Linked DNA regions of Rubinisphaera margarita. The protein of the gene in region 2 interacts with the protein of the main gene of each other region in a pairwise test. Links are inferred from orthologs where the notes say so. Each region holds a gene or a part of one and is shown on either strand. Other genes may lie near its edges.

Region 1 (15,273 bases), on a different replicon or contig from region 2:
TGTTCTTGCAGCTCGATCGACGGGCGGCTTCGCGGGCCTGCTGGACGGCGGGGAGCAGAAGGGCGACCAGAATCGCAATGATGGCGATCACCACCAGCAGCTCAATCAAAGTGAAAGCGCGACGCAGGGAGGGAGACGAAAGTCTCATAGCGTGTCCTTGAAAAAGTGGCGTTCAAAAACGGCGAGGCGACTCGACATCGAGTCAGGCCCCGGGCTCTTCCAGGGAAGAAGCCGAATTTGAGCTGGCTGCTTTCTCAAGTGGCTGGCTGATTGAGTCAATTCCGTGCGGCAGTTGTGTTGAAATTGAGACTCAGTCTCAATATAGTAGCGGCCGTCAAACGGCCTAGCAAGCGTCACGGCAGCAATTTTCCGCCAGCCAGTCGTTGTGAGTAATTCTCTCCCCCGACCCCTATGTCACTGGCAAAAAATCTATGGAAGACCAGACCCCACCTCCGAAGACGCAGACGGCTTCGTCTGCTCCTCCCACCTCGATTGTGATTCCCTTCGCGCAGCTCTCGCAGGGATCTCGAGAAGTGATCATTGAGCATGAAGGACAGGTGTATCGGTTGCGGCTGACCCGCAATGGAAAGCTGATCCTCAACAAGTAGTTCAGGATCCGGAAGCCGGATTACTCTGCAGAAGAATGGCCAGATCGACGGCCTGTACCAGGCTGTTCACCTCGGCAATGCCCTGCCAGGCGATGTCGAATGCGGTCCCGTGATCGACGGACGTCCGGACGATCGGGAGTCCGAGGGTGACATTCACAGCGTCGTCGAACGAAAGGGCTTTCAAGGGAATCAGCCCCTGGTCGTGATACATGCAGATGTAGGCGTCGGTCTGTTCGCGTTTTCGTGGAACGAACGCGGTATCGGGCGGGAGTGGTCCGGTGATCTCGAACCTGCGTTCGCGAGCCCAGTCGATCGCAGGTTGAATGATCCGTTCTTCTTCCTGCTGCCCGAACAGGCCATGTTCGCCGGCGTGCGGATTGAGACCGCAAACGGTTAGTCGTGGTGCCCGGCCTCGCATCCGCTGCATCGCATCGTGAGTCAGTTGAATCGTTTCGCAAATCCGTTCCGTTGTGAGTTCCTCGATGACATCGCGATAGCCGATGTGCGTCGTCACCAGACTGCAGGTGATTTCCGGACTGGTGAGCATCATCACGATCGGCTCGGCCTGCGTTTTCTCGGCGAGGATTTCGGTATGGCCGGGGTAATGGTATCCCGCCGCGTGCAGAGCCTCCTTGTGCAGTGGCCCCGTAACAACTGCAGACGTGAAGCCTTGCAGACAGGCATCGATCGCCCGATCCAGATAATGGAAAGCGGCCCGACCAGCCGCCGCTGAAACTTCTCCCGGAGGAATCTCCGCAGTCTCGGGAAGCGTCAGATCAATTACCGCAGGGCCGGAATCAAGCTGCTCCCCGTTCTGCAATTCTGCCCAGCTGAGAATCGGGGCACTCAGTTGAAACTGTGGCCCGCGCTCCCGTGTTAACCGATCACTGACACGTCTCAGCAGAGCGGGATCTCCGAACATCAGAGGCTGGCAGCGGAGAGCAACATCTTCACGATTCAGCAGTTGCAAACAGAGCTCCGGACCAATCCCCGCTGGATCTCCCATCGTGATCGCCAGGCGTGGAACAGGTTTGACGTCGATGTTCTGATCAGAAGGAGGCATTCAACGGGCCAGTCGAGCGAGTTGTGCGGGATTTCGTGTTGGTGCTCATTATAACGGTCGCGCAGTTCCCGGAGATGCTGGTTCAGGCTTTTCCCGATTTCTCGGCGGGACCGGGTCACCGGTTGTGCCAGCGATGAACGACTGGCCGATTCCTCATTATGTCGGCACAGGAAGACGACAGAATTCTGCTCGAATCGAATTCTCTCAGTATCTGCTGAGATGGTGCCAGGGACGTTGGCTCACGAAAGGGAGACCGCGAATGGAATGGCCCCTTTGCGGGAGCGCAAAGGCGATGCTCGTTCCATTGCAGACTTAACGCATCCAGACGGGCCATGAAACAACCTCATTATCTCGAGAACTGGCTACGCAGTGCCTGCCGGCAACTGGTTGAGCCCGGCGTCCAGCTGGAGTTCGTTGCGGACGTCGCTGAAACGGACGCGGCAAAGAGTCAGCCGCGTTTGACCGGAGAAGTCGCCTGGCAGCGGGAGTTCCGGCTGGGAGCTGCCCGTCAGGGGGCTTTGCGAATTCGAGTCGATCATTCGGTTGCTCTCCAGGAGAGCTTTCTAACGCTCTGTCATTTTGGCGAACATCTCGCTCATGTTGCCGAGGAGCAGTCCGAACGACATCCGGTCGAGTTGATGCGGCTCGACGCTGAGCACGGCAATTCGAGAGCTGCGGAACAGCCGGGACAGGAACTCATCGACCGGACGCTCTCCTCGATCGTGGAAATGAGCGGGTATCGAGGAGCCGCGTGCTTCCTGCTTGACGGCAGCGGGCGGCAGTTGAGTCTGAAGTCCTATCGGCATCAATCACTCGAGCCGATCCTACGTGCCGAGCGACTGCTTGAAGAATCTCCCTTTGATCTTCAGGCTTTCAGCACCGGAACCACGCCCTGTCGCCGCGACGACCCTGTGGCCCGGGAATGGCTGCCCGCCAATGTGGATACGGGGCTCTGTCTGCCGTTGAAAGTTCGCACCGGAGCTGTGGGGACGGTCTGGGTTTACGACAGACGCCGCCGTGGTCTTCACGATCGGGATTATCATCTGATTCAGTCTCTGGTTTCGCAGCTCGGCAAATCGCTGGAAGAACAACTGCTGCAAATTCAGTCGTCGACTCATCGTCGGCTCAAAGCAGAGTTGCGTCTCGCGGCGTCGACACAACCAACCGGTCACCTTCATTACGCGAATCCCGACGTCGGCCTCGAAGCCTACGGCTGCTGTCTGAGTCGATACGAACTCGGTGGTGATCTGTGTGAGATCTGTCCTCTCCCGGGCGACCGGCTTTTTGTAGCCGTGGGGGATGCTTCGGGAAACAGCCTCCCGGCTGCCATGGTCATGACAGCCGTCCGCGGGGCGCTGTACGCGCTGCTTCAGCGATTCCAGTCTCAGCCAGAGGTCGAGTTCGCACCGGCTCAATTTGTTGGGGAACTCAATGGAATGCTCGCCCGCCTGACCGAAGCCAACCAGTTCATGAGTTTCATCTGCGGAATCATCGATCCCGGTCAGCGGACATTCACCTACTGCAACGCCGGCCATCCACAGCCGATCCATCTGAGTGAGGGACGTCTGGAGTATCTCCACTCGAGTGGGCTCCTGATGGGCATCGATGGAGACGTGATCTACTCGCAGAATCAAGTGACGTTGAATTCCGACGACGTGCTCGTCATCTATTCCGATGGAGTCAGCGAAGCTCTGAACGAATCGAACCGGCTCTTTCGGCAGGACGGAATTGCGGAAGCGGCTCTGTCTTCAGAGTCTCAGTCGGCGCGGGGAATCTTCGAGGCAATCTGGTCCGGGATGCACACTCATCTCGATCGCGATCACAGCAGCGATGATGCGACGACCCTGGTCATCAAACTGTAATCGCCGGGTGAGGGACTTCCTTAAAGCCCGGGCGATCGCGAGGTCCGTTCGCTTTGCAGCTTATTCCCACTCGTCCATCATGTATTCGACTTCGACATCACTCTCGGACTCTTCATCCGAGAACGGTTCGTCGAGCGTCTCTGACGCGGTCGCTGTCGATGAGGAATCTGAGCCGTTGGCTGAAGCCGCGACTGATTCCGCCGGAGCGTAGCCGACCTTCCGAGCTGTGGGGACGATGGCCTTCACGAGCGTTGGGGCGAGCAGGCGATTGATCTTGCCGATGAACATGTCCTTCGAGAACGAAGACTTAATGACATAGTCGTCGGTGCCTGCCTGGATCGCGGCCAGAACCGTCTCTTTTGTGGCGTCGCCGGTCAGCATCACGAACTTTGTGCCGTGGAAGACCGGATTTTTGCGGAACTCTTTCAGCGTCGTCACACCATCCCAGCCGGGCATTTGATGATCGAGAATGACCAGATCCGGCCGATGCCCGATCGCTTTCTCAAGCCCGCTCTTCCCGTTGCTGGCAACAGCAATCAGGTAGTCTTTTCTCAGCAGCGAGACGACAAGGCTGCGAAACATCGGGTCGTCTTCGATGACGAGTATCCGTGACCGTCCTTGCATGGTGTCTTCTCCGCCGAATTCAGCGACAATTTCAGTATGAGCGAAGACCGCATTTGCGGCCGTAACAGGTCGTTCCGGTCCCTGGGGAAACCGGACAGACTCAGGATAGTATCGGCAAGGCTTCAGGCAGCAGTACCACCAAAGTACGAGCGTATTGAACGATTTTCCGAGTTTTTAACCCTGGGGGGGCACGTTGTAAGGGTTTCGCCTGACGCGACCGTGTTTTACGACGAACAAATTGCCCGCTCCTCCGGGAATCACCTGGTTCCTCAATCACGTAACCAGATCCACTGCAGGCCTTTGCAACAATCCTGTTCAGATCACGCAGGATGTCCAAGTGTTCCTCGGAAAGTTGAGGTCGTTCTGAATTGATCGCCGTCATTAGAGTTCCCGCTAACTATGCACCATTCGTTTTTGTCTCTTGTAGAGAGTAGTTTGCGACGGCATCGGGTGCGGCGTTCTGCGGCGATTCACCGACACTTTCTCCCCTTTCAGCGGCCCAAGTCAGCAGAATTGGCACAACCGGCCCCTCTGCATTTTTTCCGGATAAGGGTCCCGGGGAGGCTCAAGATCGGCGGCCTGTTCGGCGAGGAATCCATCCGGAGTCCGGAGTCGCGCGAGCCGGTTTTGCTTCGCTCCGTAACTTGTTGCAGGAAAAGAAGATGGAGTCGCGTCTGCCGGGCTCCTTCGTTTGCTGAACTGGCTCGAATTCGTTAAACTTTCAAGACGATCGGGATCAACCGCCGAGGGCGCTGGGAACCGTGGTCTCCGCTCTCTTCCAACCGGGCTCCGATCGGCGAGTTTTGTGATCAGGCGAATAGTACCTTCAGGAGTTTTCCTTTGGCTAACGGAATTGACGACGGCAACGACCTCCCTTCGCGACCTGCAGTTCCGGGGGACGATCGGATCCGCCAGCTCGACATTCAGGACGAAATGCGGAACAGCTACCTGACGTACGCGATGAGCGTCATCATCAGTCGGGCACTGCCGGATGTTCGCGATGGGTTGAAGCCGTCTCAGCGTCGAATCCTGGTCGCCATGAATGACCTGAATCTGGGGCCTGCGAGCAGTCGAACAAAGTGCTCAAAGATCACTGGGGAAACGATGGGTAACTACCATCCCCACGGTGACCAGGCGATTTATCCGACGCTCGTTCGCTTGGCCCAGGACTGGGTGATGCGGGAGACGCTGGTGGATAAACAGGGGAACTTCGGCTCACTGGCCGGACTTCCCCCTGCTGCTCACCGATACACGGAAGCTCGGCTGTCGAACGTCGCCGCCGACATGCTGGCCGATATCAATCGCGAAACCGTCGACTATGTGCCGACTTACGATCAGGTTCGCGTCGAACCGACCGTTCTTCCTTCCCGATTTCCGAACCTGCTGGTCAACGGATCCAGCGGAATTGCCGTGGGGATGGCGACCAGCATTCCGCCTCACAACCTCCGGGAAGTCTCAGAAGCCGTCAAGCTGATCATCGACGAACCGGATTGCACCGTCGACGAGATCATTCAGATTCTGCCTGGTCCGGACTTTCCGACCGGCGGTGTGATCTGCGGCCGCTATGGGATTCGTCAGGGGTATCTCACCGGTCGCTCGACCATCACACTCCGTGCCCGCACGCACTTCGAGACCGAAAAGCAGTCCGATGTGATCGTCGTCACCGAGATTCCCTACATGGAAACACGCGACCGCATTCGAGAGAAACTCGAAGCGCTGGTGAAAGACGAACGGGTGAAGGGGATCTCCCGTGTTGTCGACCTGACCGACCGTAAAGTGCCCAGCTGGCAGGTTCGGCTGCACATCGTGTTGAAGCGGGAAGCTGATAAGGAAGTCGTGCTCGCCCAACTCTTCAAGTACTCGCCGCTGCAGTCGACGATCAGCGTGATTCTGCTGGCTCTGGCGGGAAATCGGCCGCAAATGCTGTCGATCAAAGACATGCTGCTGGAATTCATTCGGCACCGCGTGGTTGTCATTCGCCGTCGTACCGAATTCCTCCTGGCGGAGGCTCGGAAGCGGAAGCACACCGTGGAAGGTCTGCTGATCGCTCAGCTCGATATCGATCAGGTGATCAACACGATTCGCCAGTCGCCGTCTCGAGCCGAAGCGAAGAACAGACTGCGTGAGATCAAGGTTCCGGGTGAGATGATTGCCAGGGCTCTGGGAGATCGTGGCTTCCAGGACTTCGTCCGCGAGCATGGCGAGCAGACCGATTATTCGCTCTCGCTCAATCAGACCGAAGCCATCGTTTCGATGCAGCTGGGTTCGCTGGCGAATCTTGAGCGGGAGAAACTCAGTGAGGAGCACAACACTCTTCTCGATGAAATCACCGAGTGCCTGCATTTGCTTTCCGATGAAGCCCATATCCGTGCCGCGGTGCGGGAAGAGATGGAAGAGCTGCAGAAGAAGTATCCCAGCAAGCGACGGACTGAGATCAGCGATGAAGAGCTGACGGACGTCGATCGTGACAACCTCATCGCGGAAGCTCCGATGGTCGTCACGCTGTCCCGACGCGGGTACATCAAACGGACGGAGCTCTCCGCATATCGGGCTCAGCATCGTGGAGGGAAGGGAATCACCGGAGCAAAGCAGGACGACGAAGATCCAATCCAGCACGTCTTCGTGGCCAGCACGCACTCCTATCTCCTGTTCTTCACGAATCTAGGGAAAGTGTACTGGCAGAAGGTGTACGATCTTCCGCTTCAGAACCGCACCGCGAAGGGGCGGGCGCTGGTGAATCTGCTTTCGCTGGCCGAGGGAGAATATGTGGCGAACTGCGTCGACGTCCGCGAGTTCGACGACGAGCGGTTCCTGCTCATGGCAACGCGAAAAGGGATTGTGAAGAAGACTGCCCTCTCCGCTTATTCCCGTCCGCTGCGTGGTGGTCTGATCGCTATCAAGCTCGACGAAGACGATCGACTGATCGAAGTCGTCAAAGTTTCGCCGGACGACGACATCATTCTCTCCACCGCTCAGGGCATGTCGATTCGTTTTCATCACCAGGATGCCCGGGCCATGGGCCGCAATACTCGCGGCGTGAAGGGGATCAATCTTGGCAAAGGCGATCACGTGATCGGCATGGTTGTCGCCGACGAATCGCAGGCTCTGCTCACGGCCTGCGAGAATGGCTACGGAAAACGGACGCTGTTCGGGCCGGCCGAGGTGGCGGAAGCTGAAGAGGTGGACGAAGTCGATGAAAGCGCCGATGTCGTGGTGGTCGAAGAGGGCGATGAAGCCTCCAAGCCGGAATTGCGTGGCAACATGCGTTATCGCCGACAGCGCCGCGGCGGTAAGGGGTTGCGGGACATCCGCACCACCGAGCGGAATGGAGAAGCCATCGGGATTCTGGCTGTCGACGACGATGACGACGTTCTGATCATCAGCACCGGAGGCAAGATTCAGCGGATTCGAGCCGCCGATATCAGCCTGGTCGGCCGCAACACGCAGGGCGTCCGCATCATGCGATTGTCTGAAGGCGATCAGCTGGCTGCTCTGGCCCGGATTCCCGCTGTAATCGCCGCCAGTATCGCCGCCGAGGAAGCAGAAGAAGAGGCCGCCGCCGCCGCAGCAGCAGCAGGTGTTGCTGAGTCCGCCGCTCCATCAGAAGAAGCGGGTGGCGAAGCCCCGGCGACCGAAGCGACCGCTGAAGGCGATACCGAGCCGACATCCGATGAACAGGAATAAGATTCATCTTTAAATCGCTAAAAGAAAAACCCCGGAGAGTGATCTCCGGGGTTTCTGTCTTTCGCACGGTGCGTGATCAGAACTCGCCGACGACCTGACCATCTTTCCGGTCGGCCAGTCGCTCGTAAGTACTGTCGACTGTGTTCGTGTTATCGGCTTCGTTGTCGATGTTCTCGCTCAGGAAGCGAACCGAACCATCGAGCAGCAGAAACTGAGCTCCGCCGCTGTGGAGACTGCTGAACGTGATCGCGCACTGGTTCTGATTCTGTGCCATCGCCGCGGTGTTTGAGCCGTCGCCAAACACATCGACGAAGTTGATGCCACCCCCGGTCACACCGAGCACGGCCACCGCCTGAGCATCGTTCTGATCGACGTTCATCCGGTTTCCGTTCGAAGCGGCCCAGATGGCCGCACGACAGCGGGCCTTGTTACCGAACTGCGGGTTGTTGAGTTCCCATGCCCGCTCACCAATGGCAATCGTGTTCGACGTTCCGTCGGTCACATCCCGCATACGAACTTTGCTGTTGCGGCGGAACAGCCCGCTCCGGTCGGCATTGGCATCCGGAGACCGAGGGGTCGTCTTTGCACCCGACGTGCCGATGTCGGCGTCATCCGGGCCGAGCATGCCGACGTAGTTTGAGATCGTTCGATTTCCGCGGCGGTTGTTGAGGTCCGGAGCCGCATCGGAAGGACAGCGATAGGTGTCGATCATTGATGTTCTCAACAGCTGGTTAGCCCCGGCGAAGTCGTCCGCATCCGTACTGCCATCGGAGATTTCGAGAGCGTCGTAGAGTGAGCCCTGTTCGATGAAGGGAAGGATGTAAGCTCCCCAGGCCCACTTCACCTGATTACCGGAAAGCGTGTTGGCTGGGGGTGTTCCTGGACCTTGTCCCAGAACGTAACCCGGCGGGAAGACACGGTGGGTGTCGTGATAGTTATGAAGCGCCAGGCCGATCTGCTTGAGGTTGTTCTTGCAGGAGCTGCGGCGGGCGGCTTCGCGAGCCTGCTGCACGGCTGGAAGCAGCAAGGCAACCAGAATGGCGATGATCGCGATGACCACCAGGAGTTCGATGAGGGTGAAGGCGTAACGCTGCCTGGGATGAGCCATGGGAATTCCTTTCGACGTCGGAGCAATGAAGGTCGCGCATTCGGGGCAATAAAGGGTGACCAAGGCACAAACGAATGCGGTCGCGACGGGGGGGTGTCGCTCGACCTTAGTACATCTGGATGCAGGATTCAAGATCGCTTATTCGAATGGAGAACGATTCGCAGTTGCCTGACAAGGACTCTCAATCGAGGTCTCGAGAGGCAAACAGAACGTCGGCTCCCTGATGTGGAGCGGATCATTCTCCGAGGCCAGCGTACAAACGTCTTTCGACCGGAAGCGATCTGGAGCAAATTCAAAATCCGACAGCTGGCGCTTGCAGGAGCAAACTCTTAGCGGCAGTGATTGCAGCCCGCGAGACTGCAGGAGAGAAGCACGAAAACGCTCTAGAAGTCTCCGACAACCTGACCATCCGACCGATGGGACAGACGTTCGAAGGTACTGTCGACGGTGTTCGTGGTGTCGGGCAGGTTGTGAATGTTCTCGCTCAGGAAGTGAACCGAGCCATCGAGGAACAGGAACTGGGCTCCGCCGGAATGCCGACTGCTGAAAGCGATGGCACACTGATTCTGGTCCTGTGACTGAATCGCGGTGTTCGCTCCGTCGCCGAAAACATCGACAACGTTGATTCCGCCGCCAGTTGTTCCCAGAACCGCAGCCGCCTCGGCGTCGTTCTGATCGACGTTCATCCTGTTCCCGTTCGAAGCCGCCCAGATCGCTGCGCGACAACGAGCTTTGTTCCCGAACTCTGGATTATGCAATTCCCAGGCCCGCTCGCCGATCGCGATGGTGTTGGAGGTCCCATCCGTCACATCCCGCATCTGTGTTCTGCTGTTGGCGCGAAAGATGCCACCCCGGTCACTGAATGCATCCGGCGCTCGGGGCGTCACCATCGTTCCCGTCGGACCGATATCGCCATCGTCCGGACCATACATACCGACGTAATTAGAAAGCGTACGGCTGGCCCGTGATGTATTCAGGTCCGGAGCCGTATCCGACGGGCAGCGGTACGTCTCGACAGAAGACGTTCTGAGTAACTGATTGGCGCCAGCGAAATCATCGACGTCAGTCCGTGCGTCCGCAATTTCGAGAGCGTCGTACAGCGAGCCCTTCTCGACGAAGGGCAGAATATGAGCTCCCCAGGCCCACTTCCCCTGATCGACGAGCGGCGCATTCGCCGGCGGAGTGCCGGGACCACGCCCCAGAACGTAACCAGGAGGAAAGACGCCGTGCGTGTCGTGATAGTTGTGAAGCGCCAGGCCGATCTGCTTGAGGTTGTTCTTGCACGAACTCCGCCGAGCCGCCTCGCGCGCCTGCTGAACCGCAGGGAGCAGCAGCGCGACCAGGACTGCGATGATCGCAATGACGACCAGCAGTTCAATCAGGGTGAACGCAGGGCGGTGCCCGCGGGGCCGCTTGGATAGTCTCATGGTTTTGGAGGCTGATTTCAGCCGTCGCTGAGAGGGATGGCGAGTGTACGGATTCTCGGCCGGGCTCGGAGGCTCGTCGACCTTAGTTCATCTCGAAATCTGGTTCAAGACGATTGTGGAGCGCGGCCTGCGACGCAAACCGAGCGTCGTGGCGGCTCTTTACTCGACATGAGAACATCCGGAACAGCGGTAAGCAAGAAAAAAAACGCACCGGCCGGTGACCGATGCGTTCTCACGTTATTCAGACGAACATGCGCTTCCACGCCGAGAGATCGGAGAACGATCCGCTTCAGAACTCCCCGACGACCTGTCCATCCGACCGATGAGCCAGCCGCTCGAAGGTGCTGTCGATGGTGTTGCTGGCGTCTGGTTTGTGGTCCAGGTTCTCCGAAAGGAAACGAACGGAGCCGTCCATCAGAAGGAATTGAGCTCCCCCTGAATGCATGCTGTTGTAGCCGATGGCGCAGACGTTTTCCGTGGTCTGAGTGGCACCGAAGGTATCCACCTTGTTGATCCCGGTTGCGGTCACGGCCATGACGGCGGATCCCTTGGCGCGGTTCGAAGTCGAATTGAAGTTGTGGTTGCCGTTGGCGTTGCCGGCATTCACTCCGGCCCAGACGCCGGCATCACAACGGGCCTTGCCGTTGTTGATGTTCAGTTCCCAGGCCCGCTCGCCAATCCCGATGGTATTCGAGGTGCCATCGGTGATGTCGCGCATTTTCGTTTTTGTGTTGGCGGCGAACATGCCGTCGCGGTCGGTGTGAGAGGTTGGCGAATCAGGCTGTGTCGGCGTGAGTGCCGTGTTGACGTCTCCATTGTCAGCCATGTAGTTGGCGACATAGTTGGACGTGGAACGGTTGCCCCGGCGGTTGTTCATATCGGGAGCGGGATCTGAAGGGCACCGATACGTGCTGATAATGCTGGTCCCGGCCAGCCCGGAGGGGCCGTCGAAGTCATCGAGGTCGTTATTGCCGTTGGAAACCTCCATGGCGTCATACAACGTGCCCTGTTCAACGAAGGGAAGCAGGTGTGTTGCCCAGCCCCATTTGTTCTCCTGCCCCACTGCTCCAACCCGGTGGATGTACCCCGGCGGGAAGACACGATAGGTCTCGTGATAGTTGTGCAGAGCCAGGCCGATCTGCTTCAGATTGTTCTTGCAGGAGCTCCTTCTGGCGGCTTCCCGAGCCTGCTGGACCGCTGGGAGGAGCAGGGCAACTAGGATCGCAATAATTGCGATCACGACAAGAAGTTCAATCAGCGTGAACCCTCGCCTTGTCTTGAGAATCATCGTGGTGTCCTTTGCAGAATGTGAAAGAATGGAGATCACCAGGCCCCGGCGCGGAATCACGCCGGGAGACACGCCGCCGATGAAAGTTGCGATTGCAGGAAGAGAGTCAATACTCGGACGAGCGGTCGATTTCCAGTAATTTAACGACCGCTGTTTTGGTTGTGTCTGGAAATCTGTACGCTGGGTGCAAATTTTCATGAAATTCGTCGCGTATGGGAAATCGGTCAGCTCTTGAGTAAATTCAAAATTCGACCGCAGGCGTTTGCAGGAGCAAACGCAGCATGGCAAGAGACTGGCGCCGATGCGACTGCAGGAGACGCATGAAAATGCTCCAAACGGAATCTGGGCGGGCTCCAAAGGCAGAGAGAATTTTGCCGAGAGCGAAGGTGGTCTCACCGAAGCAGTGTGGACCAATGGAAAGCAGGTCGCTGGCGAAGCGGAGAATGGGCATCTACCAACAAAAAAAGACCCCAGGAAAAATCCTGAGGTCTTAAGATGCAGAGGTGCGAGCGGGATTCGAACCCGCGAATAATGGATTTGCAATCCATCGCCTTAGGCCACTTGGCTACCGCACCGTTTTCTTCTTAACTCCGTCGTCCCTCTGGGTTTCTGGAGTCAGTCACCGTTGTTAGCGGGACAATATAGTTATCGGAGATCTTCCCTTCCGACACCAGCGATTTCGTCTGGTTCTCTCAAAAAAGTCGACTCGCTTCTCTGGGAGCGGAGGCGGCTTTCAAGGAGGGACGCCGTAACTGACCGGCACGCGTTTTATAGCACAGAGAAGTTGGTCAAGGCAAGCAAACTATTCCGTCATTTGAACAGTCAGATGAGAGCGGCAGAATGCCTCGGTCAGCGGCCATGGAAAATCTTGTCGGACGCGGGTACCATCAGACATTGGATCCCGGCATCGATGGACACGAGCAGCCGGTCGATCCCGCTTTCTGCTCACCGTGGAGCCTGAAAATCGCCTTCATCAGCCTGACCCCGTCATCGAACTGGCGGTCAGGGCTGCCTCTCTTACAGTATCAGGACAACTTATTTCATGATCGATGTCGATTCCACAAACCCTGCTCTGGATGCTGCTGACAACGAACAAACTCTGGTCGACCGTGCTCGCGGAGCTCTGTCGAACTGCAACTGGGTCGTCGGGGAATGCGCGGGGCAGTGGACGGAGAAATATGCGCGTGGTCGGACCGATGCCGACTTCGGAAATCTGATCGGGCTGTCTGCGGACCAGGTCTATCAGCGGCGTCGGGTCTGGGAAACGTTTCACGACGTCCAGGCTGAATATCCCGCTCTGAAATGGTCCCACTTTTATGTCGCACTGAACTGGGATGACGCCCCGGAGTGTCTGTCCTGGGCGCAAGAGAATGAAGCCACCGTGGCGGAGATGCGGGCCTGGCGACGTTCTGTGCATGGCGAAGATCTGACCGCCGAACCCGATCCCAATTCGCTGCAGTTGCTCGACTACAATCCGACGGATGTCCGGCACCCTTCCGAGTTTGCCGGTGTCGCCGGCGGCGGCGAGTCGGATGCACCGTTCGAAGCGACTGGTTCTTATTCCGGCGAGCGTGAGCAGACGCCTTATTCGCCGTATCGCAAGGACGCCCGGGGAGATTTTCAGGGAGCCGAAGGGGAAGAGCATGCGACAGCAGCACGTCCAGCCGCTCCGGCGGAGCAGGATTCTCCCTTGAGAACCGTGAAGCGGGCCCTGAGTTCACTGCGACGGGCTGAGCAGCAGCTTTCAGAGCTGACCGAAGAGGATTACCAGGAGCTCTCTCCGGAAACGATCAATCAACTTTGGGATCTCTACGATGATCTCGGTCGCGCGATCAAGCGACGGGACTAAGTAGCACGAGGGGGCAGCTGATCCCGCGTTTTGCGTTGCCGCGAGGTGATGACTGGTATCTGAGCGGGAACCGTCTATCTTGAGAGATGGAAACTCCTCCATCGACTTTTGCGAGCCGCTCAACCAGAAACGGAATCAGACCGGGAAACGCCGCCATGTCAGGGGAAGAATACAGACAACCGCCAGCAAACGGCTCGCGGAATGAAAAGCCGTCCGCGCTGCAGGTGAATGGCTGGCTTGTTCTGGCGCTGCTGATCTGTGGTGGGGCGTTCGCCATGCGCGAAATCTATCGCGGTCCGCTGCCACTCTTCAGTCCCGACGCGGAGTCACGCCCAGTCACGCCTCGCGGGGATCTCGCGGAAGATGAGAAGACGACGATCGAGATCTTCAATGAGGCCTCGCGGTCGGTCGTGCATGTGATGACCGCTGATGTGGCCATGAATCGCAGCACATTGGCGATTATGGAATCTCCCAAAGGCTCCGGCACCGGTTTCATCTGGGACGATCGGGGTTACATCATCACGAATTATCATGTCGTGCATGAAGCGTCGCGGTTTCGCGTGACCATGGCTGATAATACGTCGCATACCGCGGTGCTGGTCGGGGCGGATCCTTCCCAGGACATCGCCGTGATGCGCATCGACCCGCGACGTCTTCGCCTGGCCCCTTTGAAGCTGGGGAAGTCGTCCGATCTTCAGGTCGGGCAGAAAGTTTTCGCGATCGGAAGCCCGTTCGGACTCGATCAGACGCTCACAGTGGGGGTGATCAGCGGATTGGGCCGGGAGATTCAGGCACTCAATGGCCGGATGATCCGGGACGTGATTCAGACCGACGCCGCGATTAATCCGGGGAACTCTGGCGGACCTCTGCTCGACAGCGCCGGGCTACTGATCGGCATCAACACAGCAATCTACAGTCCGACGGGAACGTCTGCGGGAATTGGCTTCGCGGTTCCGGCGGACATTCTCAATCGCATCGTTCCCCAGCTGATTCGGGATGGCAAAGTTGTCCGGGCGGGGCTGGGGATCTATATCTACGATGATTCCACCGTTCGCCGACGCCTCGAACGGGAAGGGGTTCTCATTCGTGGCGTGGCGCCCGGCAGTGTGGCCGAGCAAGCCGGGCTGCAGGGAACACGATACGATGAGAATGGAGATCTTGTGCTGGGAGACTTGATCGTGCGGATCGATGAAACGCCAATCGCCTCTCAGAACGACCTGTTTGATCTGCTTGATCAGCACGAGATCGGTGAGACCGTCGAAGTTGAGATCGTCCGTGACGGAAAGTCGTTGACCCGAGAGGTCGAACTTCAGCTGATTCAATAAGCGCGGAGAATCGGCCGGCCGACACGCATCCGCATCGGCGCTGGAAGAGAAGTTCTCTCTGGTGCCGAACGTTGCTGCGACCTGGGCCAAATCCAAAGTTCGAGTGCAGGCGTTTGCAGGAGCCAACTCAGCATGACGGGGAATTGGCAACCGTGCGACTGCAGGGGAGGCATGGAGTGCTTTAAAGCGGCAATCCAGCCCGCGAGAACCTGGGCCGTTCGCGGGATGGTGTCGCCGTTCTCTCCGCAGAGGCCTGCGTTTCGAACCGGAACTAGCTCGTCCAGGAACAGTCGGTCAAGCGATCCGTTCTAGCGAGGGAGGCGGTAAAACCCGTCGTTAGCGGTCACGCACTCCTCAGTCGGGGTGTCGTCGACCTGGACGTAAACTTCGCCGTCTTGAACATCGAGAATAGTGACTGTGTAGCCGTCGATCTGA
Region 2 (14,944 bases):
CCACCGGTGGGAGTGCGGTCTACAGCGACTCGGCCATGGAGCATCTGCGAACTCTGGGGCCGATCGTCTATCTCAAGGTCGAACTCAACGAGTTGCAGAACCGCGTGAACAACGAAGCGCAACGGGGACTGGCCCGGCCGGAAGGGCAGTCGTTCGCCGCGATGTATCGCGAACGCTGCCGCCTGTATGAGCAGTACGCCGAGGTGACCGTCGAATGCGCCGGGCTGACCCCGGATCAGATCGCCGCCGTCATCGCCGAACAGACATAGGACAAAAGAAAAGAACCGGACCACACCTGGTGCGATCCGGTTCTTTGTCGATCAGATTCCCGTCCAACGGTTTCGTTTAGAACTCGCCGATCACTTCGCCTTCATCACGGGTCGCAAGACCCTGATAGGTCTGGAAGCTGATGTTTTCCGAGAGGAAACGGACGGATCCATCGGCCAGGCAGAACTGAGCTCCCCCGGTGTGCTGGCTGCTGAATGCGACATCGTTGAACAGCCGTGTCGCCGTGCCGCCGGTGTAAACGTTCGGAAGCTGGTTAATCGTTCTCTGAACGTTCTTACTGGAATACATCGCCGCACCGCCTGTGTCGTTGCTCAATCCCTGAGTCCACGGACGAAGGGCGTTGGTGAACCCCGTTTCCGGCCGGCCCGATACTTCGCCGACAATAATCGTGTTGGAAGTTCCATCTGTGTTGTCAGCAAATCCGAAGCAGGTATTCCGCCCGAGCAGACCGTTGTTCGCGACCCCGCCATGATCGGTCGTCGTATTGCCGAAGTGGCCATAACTGCCCGTCAATGGAGCCGGTCGCGGTCCTTTGGCTCCGGCAACGCCCACGTAGTGGTTCGTGAACACGGCAGCCGTGGTGGAGAAGATATCGGTACTGCGGGCACTGGGACAGAAGTACGAGTCGACCTTGTTCTGACTGACGGCCACGTTGGCAGCAGCCGTGTAGTTCAGGTTGAAATCGACGAGGTCATACAGGGCGCTTTCTTCGACGAAGGGCAGAATCATGACCTGCCAGCCCATGTTGTTCGCCGGAGCGGTCGCCGAGTTTGGTCGGCCCATCGCCCCATAAGGGAAGACGCGGTGGGTGTCGTGGTAGTTGTGGAGAGCCAGGCCGATCTGCTTGAGCTGATTCTTGCAGCTCGATCGTCGAGCCGCTTCGCGAGCCTGTTGGACAGCAGGCAGCAGCAGGGCCACGAGGATCGCAATAATTGCAATAACCACGAGAAGTTCGATCAGTGTGAAAGCAGACCGATCTCGGGCTACTACGGAGGAAGTGCGCATACGAATCTCCAGAGAGATGAAAGGAAAGGACGAGAAACCGCTCAGTAGCGTCGGGACGTGCGGCAGCAGGCACGCCAGAAGCAACATCTCAGTCGATGGAACCCCGATGAGTATCGGAAGTTTCGACGAGGTGCGCAAATGTTATCCTGCGGGAATTCTTCTGGCAATCGGCAATTCGCTCCAGAGCCCCGGAATTCAGCGATCCAGAGCCGAATCGACAAGACCCAGCCAAACGGGGCTGGGTCTTGTGAATTTCGTAGCTGCGGCTGCAGGGACCGCAGCCCCTTGCGGATGCTCGACTCTACCCCTTGAGGCGGGTGAGGATCTCTTCAGTCAGCTTATTGATCGGAACGCGGACCTGTTCCAGCGTATCACGATCGCGAACCGTCACCGTCTGATCGTCAGCCGTCTGTCCATCAACGGTGATGCAGTACGGCGTGCCGATCTCGTCGTGTCGACGGTACCGACGTCCGATGGCTCCCTGCTGATCGTAATCGACGTTCAGACCGGCTTCGCGGAACTCGGCGTAAATTTTTGCCGCCGTTTCCGGCATGCCTTCCTTCTTGATAAGAGGAAAGATTGCCGCTTTCACCGGAGCAAGCCGCGGGTGGAACTTCAGCAGCGTTCGTGTCTGCATCTCGCCCTTGTCGTCCGGTGCTTCGTCGACGGTGTAGGCTTCACACAGAAACGCGAGTGTCGCCCGGTCGGCTCCAGCCGATGGTTCGATCACGTGAGGCACGAAGCGTTCGCGGGCCTGATCGTCGAAGTAGCTCAGATCCTTGCCACTGCCGCGATGCTTCGGCTGGCCGTTCTCGTCGAGCTGCAGCTTCAGATTACCATCGAGCTTACCTTCCATGTGCGAACGCAGGTCGAAATCGCCGCGATGAGCAACCCCTTCGAGCTCGCCGAACTCGCCCGGCGTCAGGAACGGGAAGGCGTACTCGATGTCAGCCGTTCCGACCGAGTAGTGAGCCAGCTCTTCTTTGTGATGTTCCCGCAGCTGCAGTTTGTCCGAGCCGATGCCCAGGCTGGTGTACCAGGCGAAACGACGGTTCCGCCAGTATTCGTACCACTTCGCGCTTTCATCCGGACGACAGAAGAACTCGATCTCCATCTGCTCGAACTCACGCGAACGGAAGGTGAAGTTTCTCGGCGTGATCTCGTTGCGGAAGCTCTTGCCGATCTGACAGATTCCGAACGGCAGCTTCACGCGGCTGCTGTCGACCACGTTCTTGAAGTTGACGAACATCCCCTGAGCGGTTTCAGGACGCAGAAACGCCGCGTCTTCCGCCCCGCCGAGCGCTCCGAGCGTCGTCTTGAACATCAGGTTGAACTCGCGCGGTTCGGTCATCGTGCCGACGCGGCTGGCATCGGGAGCAACCGCCTGGCTCAGATCATCCAGCTTTTCGAGCGGCATAATTTCGCCCTGCCAGTCGATCTGATCTTTGTACTTCGCCTTGAGGCCGAAGAACTTCAGCGCCTTTTCAACGAGCTGCTGCTCGGTCTCTTCGCCGGCGTCCATCGTGGTGATGAAGACTTTCATCTGCTCCGACGTGCCGGGCTGTCCGTCGACGCCCCGTGTCTTCTTCTCGGCTTCGGCCCAGCGACCCTTCACGTGGTCGAACCGGTATCGCTTTTTCGATTCGGTGCAGTCGACCATGAAGTCGTGGAACAGGTCGTAGTGCCCGGAACATTTCCAGACCTGCGGGTGCATGATGATTGACGACTCGATCCCGACCATAGAATAAGCAGAGGGAGCCCCCTCGGGGCAGTTGATTTCATCGTGACGACCGATCATGTCGGCCCACCACGAGTTCCGGACATTCCGCTTGAGCTCAGTGCCCAGCGGGCCGTAATCCCAGAACCCGTTGATGCCCCCGTAGATTTCAGAAGACTGAAACAGAAATCCGCGGCGTTTGCACAGCGCGACGATCTGGTCCATCGTGTTTTCGGTCTGACTCATTCGTTCGTTTTCTCAAGTATCGGAGGAGCGTTCTGGTCTGAAATCTGCGACTGTCGGGACTGACACGAACCGGACAGCAAAGTTCAAGAATAGCATACGACCGCCGGCCGTGACTATTGAACTTCCCGGGGCCGGAGACGACGTTTCAATTCACTTCCCGGTCGCACTATACTGCGGAAAAACAGACCAAACGCCGCTACAAACAGGCTTTCTTCATGGAAATCGTCCTTTATCCTCATCCCGCTCTGCACTTCAAGTCGGCTCCCGTCCGCGCAATCGATGCCTCACTGCGGAAGACCGTGGCTGAGATGTTCGAACTGATGTATGACGCCAGGGGAATCGGTCTGGCCGCCAATCAGGTCGCCCTTCCCTACCGGTTGTTCATCATTAACCTGACGGCTGAACCGGAAGAAAAGGATGAAGAGATCGTCTTCATCAACCCGGTGATCAAAAAACGCCGTGGCCAGGAAGTTGGTGAAGAAGGCTGCCTCAGCTTCCCGGAACTGTATGGTCCGGTCGAACGCTCGGCGGAAATCACCGTCGAAGCCTATAACCTCAAGGGCGAACTGATGAGCTACGACCTCAACGATCTCGCCGCCCGGGCTGTCCAGCACGAGAACGACCATATTGACGGTATTCTCTTCATCGATCGCATGACCGAAGTCGAACGGGCCAAAGTGGCGGCTGTGGTCGATGACTTCGAAGCCCAGTTCCGCGATGCTCAGGGCAAAGACAAAATCCCCAGCGACGATGAACTGACCAAAACCCTGAAACAGCTGGCCGCCGGCAACGCGTAACCCACTTCGTCATCAGAAGCCAGTGGGACAGACATTCCTGTCTGTGGACGAAAAACCGTAGCAACGGCAGTAAACTCGGATAACAAAGAATGGTCCGGACTTTCAATTCCGGGTGGTGCAGCCTCTTGCTGCTGCATAACGTCGAACCGTGAACGGTGAGCGTTCAACACAGAGATCAATCGCTGTGCCATCCCTGATGATGAAAGAATCTCGTCGAAGACGCACAGCAATCCCTGTTTGTGCCGCCCTTTCGAAGTCTCACGCTCTACTGCTGAAACGGAAGCAGGACAACAATGGCACTCAACGTGGTCATGATGGCAACCGGCGCCTTTGCGTTGCCGGGATTCAAGGCTCTGGTCGGATCCGGACACAATGTCACCGCGCTGATCACGCAGCCGGACCGGCTCAACCCTCGGGGGAAGCCGCATCCGCATCCGTTGAAAGAGTTCGCGGAAGCCAACGGCATCCCGGTGCTCCAGCCGGAATCGATCAACACGCAGGAGTCGATCCGCAAACTGCAGTCTCTGCGGCCCGACGTTGTTCTTGTTGCCGCTTACGGACAGATCCTCAAGGCGGAGGTCATCAACATTCCGCGGCTTGGGATGTACAACCTCCACGGATCGCTGCTGCCTCGGCATCGTGGCGCCGCCCCGGTGCAGTACGCCGTCTGGAAGGGAGACAAAAAGTCAGGCGTGACGATCTTCCGGATCGAGCCAAAGCTCGACGCCGGCCCCATGATCGTTCGCATGGAAACGGAGATCCAGCCCCGCGAAACTTCCGGAGAACTGCACGACCGTCTGGCGGAAATCGGAGCCGAGGCTCTGCTCGAAACGGTTCGGTTACTCGAAGCCGGCGAAGCCAAACCGTTGGTTCAGGATGAAACCGAGGTCACACAATCGCCGAAAATCCGCAAGGAACAGGGACTGATCGACTGGTCTCAGTCGCCCGCTGAACTCGACTGTCATATCCGCGCCATGCAGCCCTGGCCGAATCCGTTCACGTTTCTCCATCGTCTCGATGGCTCCTCGGAACGCATGCTGATCCTCCAGATCACGCCCGATCATTCGCTGGAGGTCTCCGGTAAACCCGGCGAAGTCGTCCAAAGCGATTCCCGGATGCTTGTGAGTACTGGAAATGGTGTGATCGCAGTCGACCGCCTGCAGCCGGCCGGGAAGAAAGCGATGGCAACGGCTGATTATCTGCGAGGCCGTCCGCTGACCGGCGGCGAGTTCTTCAGCCCAGAAGAATAACCACAATCCGGGCGGCTCATCCGTCGGAGAGGGTGCATGACGAAGCCACACCATTCTGCGCCATGTGCAGGGTAAGCTGAGCGGGCCGTTGTGATCGTTAAAATCACGGAGGACACCGCCTCCTGTGGCGTTACGACCCGTCTGAAATCGGATCGGCCACTCCGTTGGTGGAAGAATTTGTTGCGACTGCTGCACTCAAATCGATCAGTGGGGAACCGTTGGCCGCAAAGAAGCTGCGATGAACATCGCTTCCCGATCGACTTCAAGACATGTCGAAAACTTGTGGATCGGTCGTCACTTCATCCCGGGCTCGATTGTGGGTTATGCGGCGAAATTCTCTGCTGTGGATAACCGCCCCAGTTATCCACGGCTTCACACCGGAACTCCACGACCCGGCAACACCTTTTCAACGCCATTTCCGCTGTCTATAATTTTCGTAACACAATGACCATTCATGCCTTACGAAATATTGGATGCCGGTTATCCACAATTCTGGCCGCCCCTTTTAATAATGTTACTGAATTAAGAATCTTTAAAGAGAAGGAGGGGACCTGCGGTCCTCTCCGGTGTGGAAAACCATCGTTGAGAATTTCATGCGACGTCTTCCGGGAGACGCTCTGGAATCTCCGTCTCCTTCCCACTTGCAACAGGCGGGCCACGATTCCGTTTTCAGGCCGATTTCGCTAAGATAACAGGCCTTGTTGAAGTAAATGATAGGCCGAAAATTTCCCCAGTACGAGACGACGTCGCTATGCAACTGAAATTCAAACGGGATGTCCTGGCTGGCGCTCTGCAGACCGTCGCCGGAGTTGTTCCGTCGCGAACTCCGAAAGACATTCTGAAGAACACGAAGCTCGTGATTGAATCGGGTTCGGCGATGCTGATGGCGACCGATCTCGAAATCGGCATGCGATACCAGATTCCGGAAGTCGAAACCGGATCGACCGGCGAAGTTCTGCTGCCGACCGCCCGTCTGATGCAGATCCTCCGCGAAGTGACCGTCGATGAGATCGTGCTGAACGTCAACGAGGACCTGCTCGAAGTGCAGGCTGGACAGAGCGAGTTCCGGCTGCCGGTGGAAGATCCCCGCGAGTTTCCCGATGTGGCTCCATTCTCAGCCGAAGCCTGTTACGCGATTTCGGGTCAAGCACTGCGACAGGCAATTCGCCGCGTGATTTTTGCGGCTGATGATGAAAGCACGCGTTACGCCCTCGGCGGGATTTTCGTCGAGATGGCTCCGACTCAGATGGTCCTGGCCGCCACCGACAGCCGTCGTCTGGCAGTCATGGAAGCCGTGTCCGGCACCCAGGGAGAAGTTTCCGAGACCCGTTCGATCGTGGTGCCCCGTAAGGCCATGACGCTGATTGAACGCAGCATCGAAGGGGATGACGCGGAAATCCTGCTCGCCCCGGGCGATAATGAAATCACCGTTCGCAGCGGCAACTGCATGATCTATTCCCGCCTGGTGGAAGGACGTTTCCCGAACTTCCGCGATGTGCTGCCGAGTGATGTTCCGATTTCAGTCGATCTGGTCGCAGGCCCCTTCCATAACCTCGTGCGGCAGTCCCAGATTGTGACCAGCGATGAGAGCCGCGGCGTCGATTTCGTCTTCACGCCGGGCACCGTAACTTTGAAATCCCAGGCAGCCGATGTCGGGCAGTCGAAGGTCGAAATGCCGATCGATTACGACGGAGACGAGCTGGCGATCATGTTCGATCCGCGGTTCGTCGCCGAGTTTCTGCGGGTACTGGAGCCGGAAACGACGATTCAGCTGGGTCTGATCGGCGGCGAAGATCCGGCCGTGTTCCGCTGCGAAGAAGAATACAAGTATGTCATCATGCCGCTGGCCCGGGATGCGTGAAACTGTTCCCACGGAGTGGACGTTTCAACGGGTCGGGAGTTGTCGAGCAGGGATCGAGTCTGTGACGGAGCCTCAGAAAGAACTCGATGAAGATCAACGGGAGTTGATTCAGCACGTGATGCAGCAGCGTCGTCAGGAGCTGCAGGTTCGAGGTGGCGGTCCGCAATCGCTGGCCGGCTCGTTACGGGAAGTGATTGCGGCTCGGAAGATCGGCCGCGTGATGGAGTCGCGAGAGCTGAGTCTACTCTGGAAGAGTTGTGTCGACGAAGCCATCGAACCGAACACCCGGGTCGTTTCGCTGCGAAACCGGGTTCTGCTTGTCGAAGTGACCGACTCCGTTCTGATGAGCGAACTGTCGAACTTTCATCGCCGTCCGATTCTGGCGGCTCTGAAGAAAGCCCGGCCCGATATGCAGATCACAAACCTCAAGTTCCGTCTGAACGCGGGACTGAGTCGAGGTCACTGAGAGAAGCTCCGTCGTCCTTCAGGGATAGCAAGCGTGCTCTCTCTTCAGACGGAAGAAGACAAGAACAGCGGAAATGGGGAGATTGACGATGCGGGTTCAATACGAGGGAACCCACATTTCCCCTTATTCAGACAGATCCTCAGCCGCCAGCCGGATGAGGAAATCGGAATCCAGAGACCATTGGCGCGGGCGAAGGACTGTCCGGCGAAATACAACGTTTTCAACACATCCGACACGGATCAGGAACAACGATGGAAGAAACGAACAAACCGAGCAACTACAGCGAAGCCAACATCCGGGCCCTGGAAGGGATCGAGGGGATTCGGTTGCGTCCGGCGATGTACATCGGCGGAACCGATCTGGTCGGTCTGCATCACCTGGTGTTCGAGCTGACCGACAACGTGCTCGACGAGTACGTCAACGGTCACGCCGCATCAATGACGGTGAAGATCAACGCCGATAACTCCGTCACAGTGACCGACGATGGCCGTGGGATTCCTGTCGGGAACATGGCCGCTCAGGGCAACAAGTCCGCCCTGGAGATCGTGTTCACGAAGATCCACGCCGGCGGAAAATTCGACCGCGAGAGTGGTTATGCCACCGGGACGGGCGGTCTGCACGGCGTCGGGATCACGGCGGTGAATGCCTGTAGCGAATGGCTCGAAGCCGAGGTCCGCCGCGAAGGCCATGTCTGGATGATGGAGTTCTCCAAGGGCGAAGTGACCAGTGGCCTGACCAAACTCGGCACGAGCGACAAGACCGGCACCCGGGTCACATTCAAGCCGGATCCGACGATCTTCCCGGATACCGTCTTCGTCTACGATACGATTAAGAAACGGTTGCAGGACGCCGCGTTCCTGAATGCCGGTGTTCGCATTCGCCTGATGGACGAGCGAACCAGCCAGTCCGATGAGTTTTACTATGAAGACGGCCTGGTCGAGTTCGTCAAGCATCTGAATCGCACGGACAACGCCCTTCATCCCGACGTCATCAAGATTCAGGGTAAGGAGGGGGATGTCGTTGTTGATATCGCGATGCAGTACAACGACGGCTATTCCGAAAACATCCGCTGCTACGCCAACGGGATCTACAACCCGGAAGGGGGAACGCACCTTAGCGGCTTCCGTGGCGCGTTGACGCGATCGCTCAACAACTACGGGAAGAAGGAAAACATCTTCAAAGATGTGACCATGTCCGGCGAGGATTTCCGAGAAGGTCTGGCCGCGGTGATTACCGTCCGCATTCCAAACCCGCAGTTTGAATCGCAGACGAAAATCAAACTGACGAACTCCGAAGTCGATGGAGCCGTCGGGACGGTCGTTGCCGAACAGCTGACGAAGTTCCTGGAAGAGAATCCGCCCCTGGCCAAGAAAATCCTGCAGAAGGGAATCCTGGCAGCAGAAGCCCGTGAGGCGGCTCGCAAGCAGCGGGAAATGGTGCGTCGCAAGGGAGCCCTGACAACGGGGGGCCTGCCGGAAAAACTCCGCGACTGTCGCAGCCGTGAACTCGACATCACCGAAGTGTACCTCGTCGAAGGGGACTCGGCCGGCGGATCGGCTGATACCGGACGTGACTCGAACACGCAGGCGATTCTGCCGCTTCGCGGTAAGATTCTGAACGTCGAGAAAGCTCAGCTCGTCAAGGTGCTCGACAACGCCGAAATTTCCAACATGTTCAAGGCGATCGGTGTCCCGCCGGGAGCCGAGCTGGAAGATGTGAGCAAACGACGTTACGGCAAGATCATTCTGATGACCGATGCCGACGTCGACGGTAGCCACATTCGCACACTGCTGTTGACCTTCCTGTTCCGTCACATGCGTCTGCTTGTCCAGGAAGGCTGCGTCTACATTGCTCAGCCGCCGCTCTACAAGGTGACGCCGAAGAGCAACAAGGATGTCCGTTACATTCAGACGCACGAAACGATGATGCGGGAGCTGATCGACCTGGCGTTGTCGAATTCTCAGCTGATCTGCAAAGTCGATGGAGCCGTCTTCGAGGGCGACCATTTCCGCAAGCTGATCGACCTGATGCGGGAACTGTCCGAACCGCTCGAAACGCTCGAACGTCGCGGCATCACGCTGCGATTCATGCAGCAGAATGATCTCTACAAAGATGGCAAACTGCCTCGCTACCAGGTCTTCATTGGCAAAGAGGTCCACTGGTTCTACGACAAGAGCGAAATGGAGACCTTTCTGCAGGAAGAAACGGAGCGTCGCGGCACCGAGTTCGAAGTGGCGGCCGACGACACCCAGACTGCTGACAGCAAGTCGTCTGATGATTCCGAAGAGGAAGAAAGCGAAGATCTTCGCAGTCAGTTGTACATGATCGACATGCACGAAGTCCGCAAGATTAACGTGCTCCTGCCGCAGCTCAAGGATTACGGCATTCAGCTCCAGGATCTTATCCCGGCTGGCTTGAAGGATGGCGAAGTCTTCTTCCCGTATCGACTCGAAACCGAGAAGAAAACGATCCCGCTCCCCAGCCTTCGCGATCTGCTTCAGGATCTCCGCAAACTCGGCGAAGACCTGATCCAGGGCCGTATCACCCGCTTCAAAGGACTGGGTGAAATGGATGCCGAGGAACTGTGGCTCACGACGATGGACCCGGAAACCCGCAACCTGTTGCAGGTGACGATGGAAGACGCGGCTGCCGCCGATGAAATCTTTCGCGTCCTGATGGGCGACCATGTCGAACCACGTCGAGAGTTCATCGAGAAGCACGCGCTGGACGTGAGAGAACTGGACGTTTAAGACGAAGTGAAGCTGGTGTGCGGACGAGACCCTCGAGCCGTTCGCACACCGCACTCACCAGTCGTTCGGTTTCTCACTCGGAAGCACCCAACCGTACTGGAGCATCCTGCCGCCGAAGCGACGTGCCTCGAAGAAGGTGCAAGGAGTCTGTTCGCAATCGGTCCACACTCAACGTCCGTTGAAGACTCAGCATCGCCACTGCATGGGCGCTGCCGTTCACGTTCGCAAATCGAGTTTGCGGAGGGTGGTGAGTTCCTGTTCGACGGCTCGGAACTCTTCGGAGCGGGGGAGGTCTGATGCTGTCTGGAGGTCGTCGAGCAGGGTGCCCCAGAGGTGCTCCTGCAGTTGCTTGAGCAGCCAGAGTTTGCGGATCTGCACGAAGTTCTGATGGAACTGATGGAACCAGGCTTCGAGGTATCGGACTCCCGTCGAGGTGCCTGAGGAAATTGCCGTGTCGCCCACCGCTGCGGTGACGGTTCCCGCGGTCACATCTCCGGCGACATGCAAAGCTGCCTGAAGAGCCGTGTCGGTCACCATCGGCATCATTGCATTGCCTACTGGTCCGACGCCGGTCGCGAAGAGCGCGACGGTTACGGCTGGCCGGGCAGCGGCGGCGGCTGTGTCGAGCCGCTTGAACATCTTGAACCAGTCTTTCTGATCGTCGCGGAACTTCTGCATCTGCACTTTAACGAGCGCCTGCAGCTCTTCCTCAAATGGCGACTCCTTGTGCAGCTGCTTGAGTTTGGCCAGCGTTTCCTCGCGGGACTGGCCGGCCATCAGTTGTTCGAGCCGCGTTCGCAACACGGGATGACCATGCTCGCTCAACGATTCGAGGCGATCGTAGATGCCAACCAGCTGCACCTGGATCGTCCGCCATTCTTCCTGGCGATACGTCTTGATCCATTGCGGCTCGTCATCGGCGGAACGTCCCTGGAACTGACGGACCGGCCACATCAGACCTCGGCCGATCGCGTCGTAGAAGCCGTGCACATTGGCTTCCCAGCCGGTCCTCTGTTCTCCCCACCAGTTGCGCACTTCCTGAATGACGACGCGATTCGGCACCACCGGCCAGGTGACCGAGATCTCCTGCATCCGTTCGGTGAGTCGCTTCCAGGCATCGCCATGAATTCCGCTGCGGCGACGGATCTCGTCCAGATAGGTCGGCACGCCGAAGGTCTTATCGCACAGCGTATCGAGAGCCCCGGCCAGCGATTTGAGTTTGATCTCTTCAAACCGCAGCTGAGACAGATCCTCCATCAGGTTTCGCGGCTGTTCGTTGCTCGTCGACTCGTCGGTTTGCGGCCAGTCTCTGTTGTAGAACGGCAGCTGATTCTGCTCGGCAGCCCGGCGATCGTGCGGGGCGAGATACACGTACTCCGGCGAAATCCCCGTCTCCTCGCAGAAGGTCTGCAGCCAGATCGGCCAGTATTCTTCGTCTTCCGGAAGAAGCAGCTGGTTGAAGACGACGAGAATCGATTTGTCTTCCTCGGCTGCGGCTCGGAAAAACTTCTTCACAGCCGCGTCGTTGTACTTCTGCTGCGTGAGCACGGCGATGAGCACATCGGCGGCTCGGCGGACTTTGTCGGCCCGGCTCCAGTTCACCTGGGCGTCGCTGTCGATGTCGGGCGTATCGAGCAGCAGCAGATTCTCGGGTGCCTCGGGCGACTCCCGCCAGAAGAGGAAGTCGTCGTCCGAACCCTGGAGGGCATCTTCGGCGTCATCGGAATGGCGGAGCTCGAATTCGCTGAAAACGGGGGTCAGAAGTTCATCAGAAGCGAGCCGCGTCGGCGTGAGGCAGGTCGGATGCTTCGTTCCCGAAGCCAGAGGGCTGGTCGCGGAAACCTTGCTGCCGCAAAGATGGTTAAAAATCACACTCTTGCCGATATTCGTCCCGCCAACGACCGCCACGACAAGGTAAGTACTGTCAGAGAGCTGCGGCAGCAGCTTCTGTGTGATGAGCTGATACCACTCGGTGGAGGTCACCGGGGCAATATCGAGCGGAGCGGCGGCCCCGGAAAGAGCATCGACTCGCTCCCTGAGCGAAATGATCGCGTTTCCAACTTCCTGCAGCGATTGCACGGGAACTTTCTGCGTCGAAAAAGTGTCGAAGGTCTCGATATCCATGAACGCCGACGTTTTGCCGCCGCGATCATGAGGAAGATGACCTGATTCCCCAAATCGGAATTCGAGACGTCTATTGAGGCTGAAAATGGCACCAGGAGTCCATGAGTCGGGCAGTCTGCATTCGGCGGCAGGGGGCCGCCGCTCCGTGTTTTGCTTCGACTCTGACGCCTGACGGCCATTCCCTCACGCCGATTTCCCCAGAAATCCAAATGGCGGTTTGTGGGGTAGTCTACCGAGGTTTATACTATTGCTCGCTGCTTCCCGCGTCGATTGAGAGATTTCACGTTTTTTCCGTGCCTGCCATGAGTTCAACTTCTTCCCTGTCGTTGCCGATCCTCAACGAGAACGAATCGACTGAGATCGTTCCCTTCGCGACCGGTCTGTCGCAACAGTTTGAAGGAATCGACAAGACCTGCCGGCTGGTGACTCTGGGCTGTAAGGTCAATCAGTACGAAACCCAGCTCGTCTACGAAACGCTGCAGAAGAACGGTTTTCGGGAAGCCGGGGATGGCGAAACCGCCGATCTTTGCGTCGTAAATACTTGTACGGTCACACATACCGGCGATTCCAAGTCGCGACAGGTGATTCGCCAGCTGGCCCGGAAGAATCCCGGCACGCGTACGCTGGTGATGGGCTGCTACGCGACCCGCGATCCGCAGGAACTGGCGGAGCTTCCGGGGGTGTTCGAGGTTGTGACCGACAAACGGGAACTGCCGGACATCCTGCAGCGACACGGCATCCACGACATGCCGAACGGCATCAGTCAGTTCGAAGGGCGTCGCCGGGCGTATGTGAAGGTCCAGGACGGCTGCATCCTGAAATGTACCTACTGCATCATCCCGCAGGTACGACCGGGGCTGCAGAGCCGCTCGCCGCAGGATATTGAAGACGAAGTCCGCCGGCTGATCGACAACGGGTATCTGGAAATCGTCATTACTGGTGTCCACGTCGGACATTACGGCGTCGACACGACCCGCGGGAAGTCGGGCAAGCCCCCGTTCCGGTTGTGGCATCTGTTCGAGAAGCTCGACAAGATTCCGGGCAACTGGCGAATGCGGCTCTCCAGTATTGAAGCGGTTGAAGTGAACGACGATTTCATCTCGGCAGCCGCGAATTGTGAACATCTCTGCCCGCAGTTTCATCCGGCCCTGCAGAGCGGCTCGGAAACGGTGTTGCGGCGGATGCGTCGCCGCTACAGCATGGCGAGATTCCTCGAAAAACTTGAGAAGATGCGAGAAAGGCTCGAACATCCGGCCTTTACGACGGATGTGATTGTGGGATTCCCCGGGGAGACCGACGAAGAATTCGAGGAGACGCTGCAATCCTGCCGCGACGCCCGATTCATGAAGGTCCACGTCTTTCCGTACAGTGTGCGTAAAGGGACGAAAGCGGCCGAGTTCGCCAATCAGCTTCCGCCGCCGGTGATCAAGGAACGGGTCGCCCGGCTCGGAGAGCTGGAACGTGAACTGGCCATGGAGTTTTATCGCGAGCGAATCGGCCAAGCCAGTCAGGTTCTGGTCGAGCGGGAATCGCAGCGGCGACCAGGCTGGCTACAGGGAACGGACGAACGGTACGTCCCGGTTGAGTTGCCGGGGAAGAAATCGGACATCGGATCGTTCCTTCAGGCAGAAGGCGTCGAAGCCTTTCGAGATCATCTTTCAGCGATTCAAAGCGGGCAACACCATGACTAGCGATTCCCACGACTTCCAGCCGTCGTTTTTCACGCTGGAACGGACCGGTGAAGTAGCTGTAATCCGGATCCGCAAATCGACGTTGTCCGAAGAAGACAATGTCGAGCAACTCGGCTTCGAGTTGATGCAAATTGTCGATCAGCTCGGCTACAATCGGGTCGTCCTCTCCCTGAAGGGAGTCGACTGGGTGACCTCGTCCATTCTCGGCAAGCTCATTCATCTGCACCGCCATCTCCGTCGTCTGGAAGGCGAGATGGCAATCTGCGACTTGGCTCCGGCCGTGCAGGAAGTGATGGAAACAAGTCGGCTGCATACCTATTTTCTCGTCCATCCTGACGTGGACACCGCTGTGCAGCAGTTCCAGACGCAGGTGTAACAGCCGCCGGATTCGAGGGCATCGCCTTCGGATGTTCCTTCGCCCCCTTCACGGGGAGCGGCTTACTTTCTCCGCCATATGCGGAAAGCCCGAAGGACGAGGAGGGGGCGATCAACCAGCGGCGCTCCTCACAGTTGCGAGACTACGGCCCAATAAACATGGACCCTGCATTTCCCTCTCACCCTAACCCTTTCCCCCCGGGGGGCGAGGGAACCGCTCTTGAAAAAGAACGGTCTTTGTCCAACACAACACGAAGTTGCCCGGCCGCTTGAGTCGCCGTGTGGCGTGAAGGAACTGGTTTGTCTTATTTCGTTGCGATCGAAGGAATCGATGGGTCCGGCAAAGGGACGCAGACCGCGGCTCTGGTCGACTT

What was found.
Region 1: the proteins of L1A08_RS16595 (region 2) and gyrA interact in binary tests that used the Escherichia coli proteins (3 or more experiments, as listed by UniProt). The link is inferred for Rubinisphaera margarita from one-to-one orthologs.

Annotation. Positions count from the first base shown.
Region 1 is NZ_JAKFGB010000005.1:255,678-270,950, forward strand. What follows is about bases 4,631-8,041. They hold gyrA (DNA gyrase subunit A), read left to right. Parts: upstream 4,631-4,997; coding sequence 4,998-7,841; downstream 7,842-8,041. Other genes in these bases: L1A08_RS02040 (DUF1559 domain-containing protein), read right to left, coding at 7,918-8,041. Also shown: L1A08_RS02010 (DUF1559 domain-containing protein), read right to left, coding at 1-148; hemin uptake protein HemP, read left to right, coding at 432-608; 4-hydroxythreonine-4-phosphate dehydrogenase PdxA, read right to left, coding at 610-1,671; L1A08_RS02025 (PP2C family protein-serine/threonine phosphatase), read left to right, coding at 2,004-3,533; L1A08_RS02030 (response regulator), read right to left, coding at 3,594-4,157; more of L1A08_RS02040, read right to left, coding at 8,042-8,949; L1A08_RS02045 (DUF1559 domain-containing protein), read right to left, coding at 9,333-10,376; L1A08_RS02050 (DUF1559 domain-containing protein), read right to left, coding at 10,666-11,664; L1A08_RS02060 (hypothetical protein), read left to right, coding at 12,707-13,513; L1A08_RS02065 (S1C family serine protease), read left to right, coding at 13,669-14,838; L1A08_RS02070 (hypothetical protein), read right to left, coding at 15,147-15,273. UniProt on the Escherichia coli protein: A type II topoisomerase that negatively supercoils closed circular double-stranded (ds) DNA in an ATP-dependent manner to maintain chromosomes in an underwound state.
Region 2 is NZ_JAKFGB010000015.1:65,455-80,398, reverse strand. What follows is about bases 7,549-10,630. They hold L1A08_RS16595 (DNA gyrase subunit B), read left to right. Parts: upstream 7,549-7,881; coding sequence 7,882-10,380; downstream 10,381-10,630. Other genes in these bases: L1A08_RS16590 (GTPase), read right to left, coding at 10,597-10,630; L1A08_RS16600 (DUF721 domain-containing protein), read left to right, coding at 7,549-7,630. In the rest of the region: L1A08_RS16630 (shikimate kinase), read left to right, coding at 1-269; L1A08_RS16625 (DUF1559 domain-containing protein), read right to left, coding at 346-1,293; L1A08_RS16620 (glycine--tRNA ligase), read right to left, coding at 1,595-3,256; def (peptide deformylase), read left to right, coding at 3,472-4,053; fmt (methionyl-tRNA formyltransferase), read left to right, coding at 4,347-5,303; dnaN (DNA polymerase III subunit beta), read left to right, coding at 6,055-7,164; more of L1A08_RS16600, read left to right, coding at 7,226-7,548; more of L1A08_RS16590, read right to left, coding at 10,631-12,504; tRNA (N(6)-L-threonylcarbamoyladenosine(37)-C(2))-methylthiotransferase MtaB, read left to right, coding at 12,807-14,195; L1A08_RS16580 (STAS domain-containing protein), read left to right, coding at 14,188-14,571; tmk (dTMP kinase), read left to right, coding at 14,871-14,944. UniProt on the Escherichia coli protein: DNA gyrase negatively supercoils closed circular double-stranded DNA in an ATP-dependent manner to maintain chromosomes in an underwound state.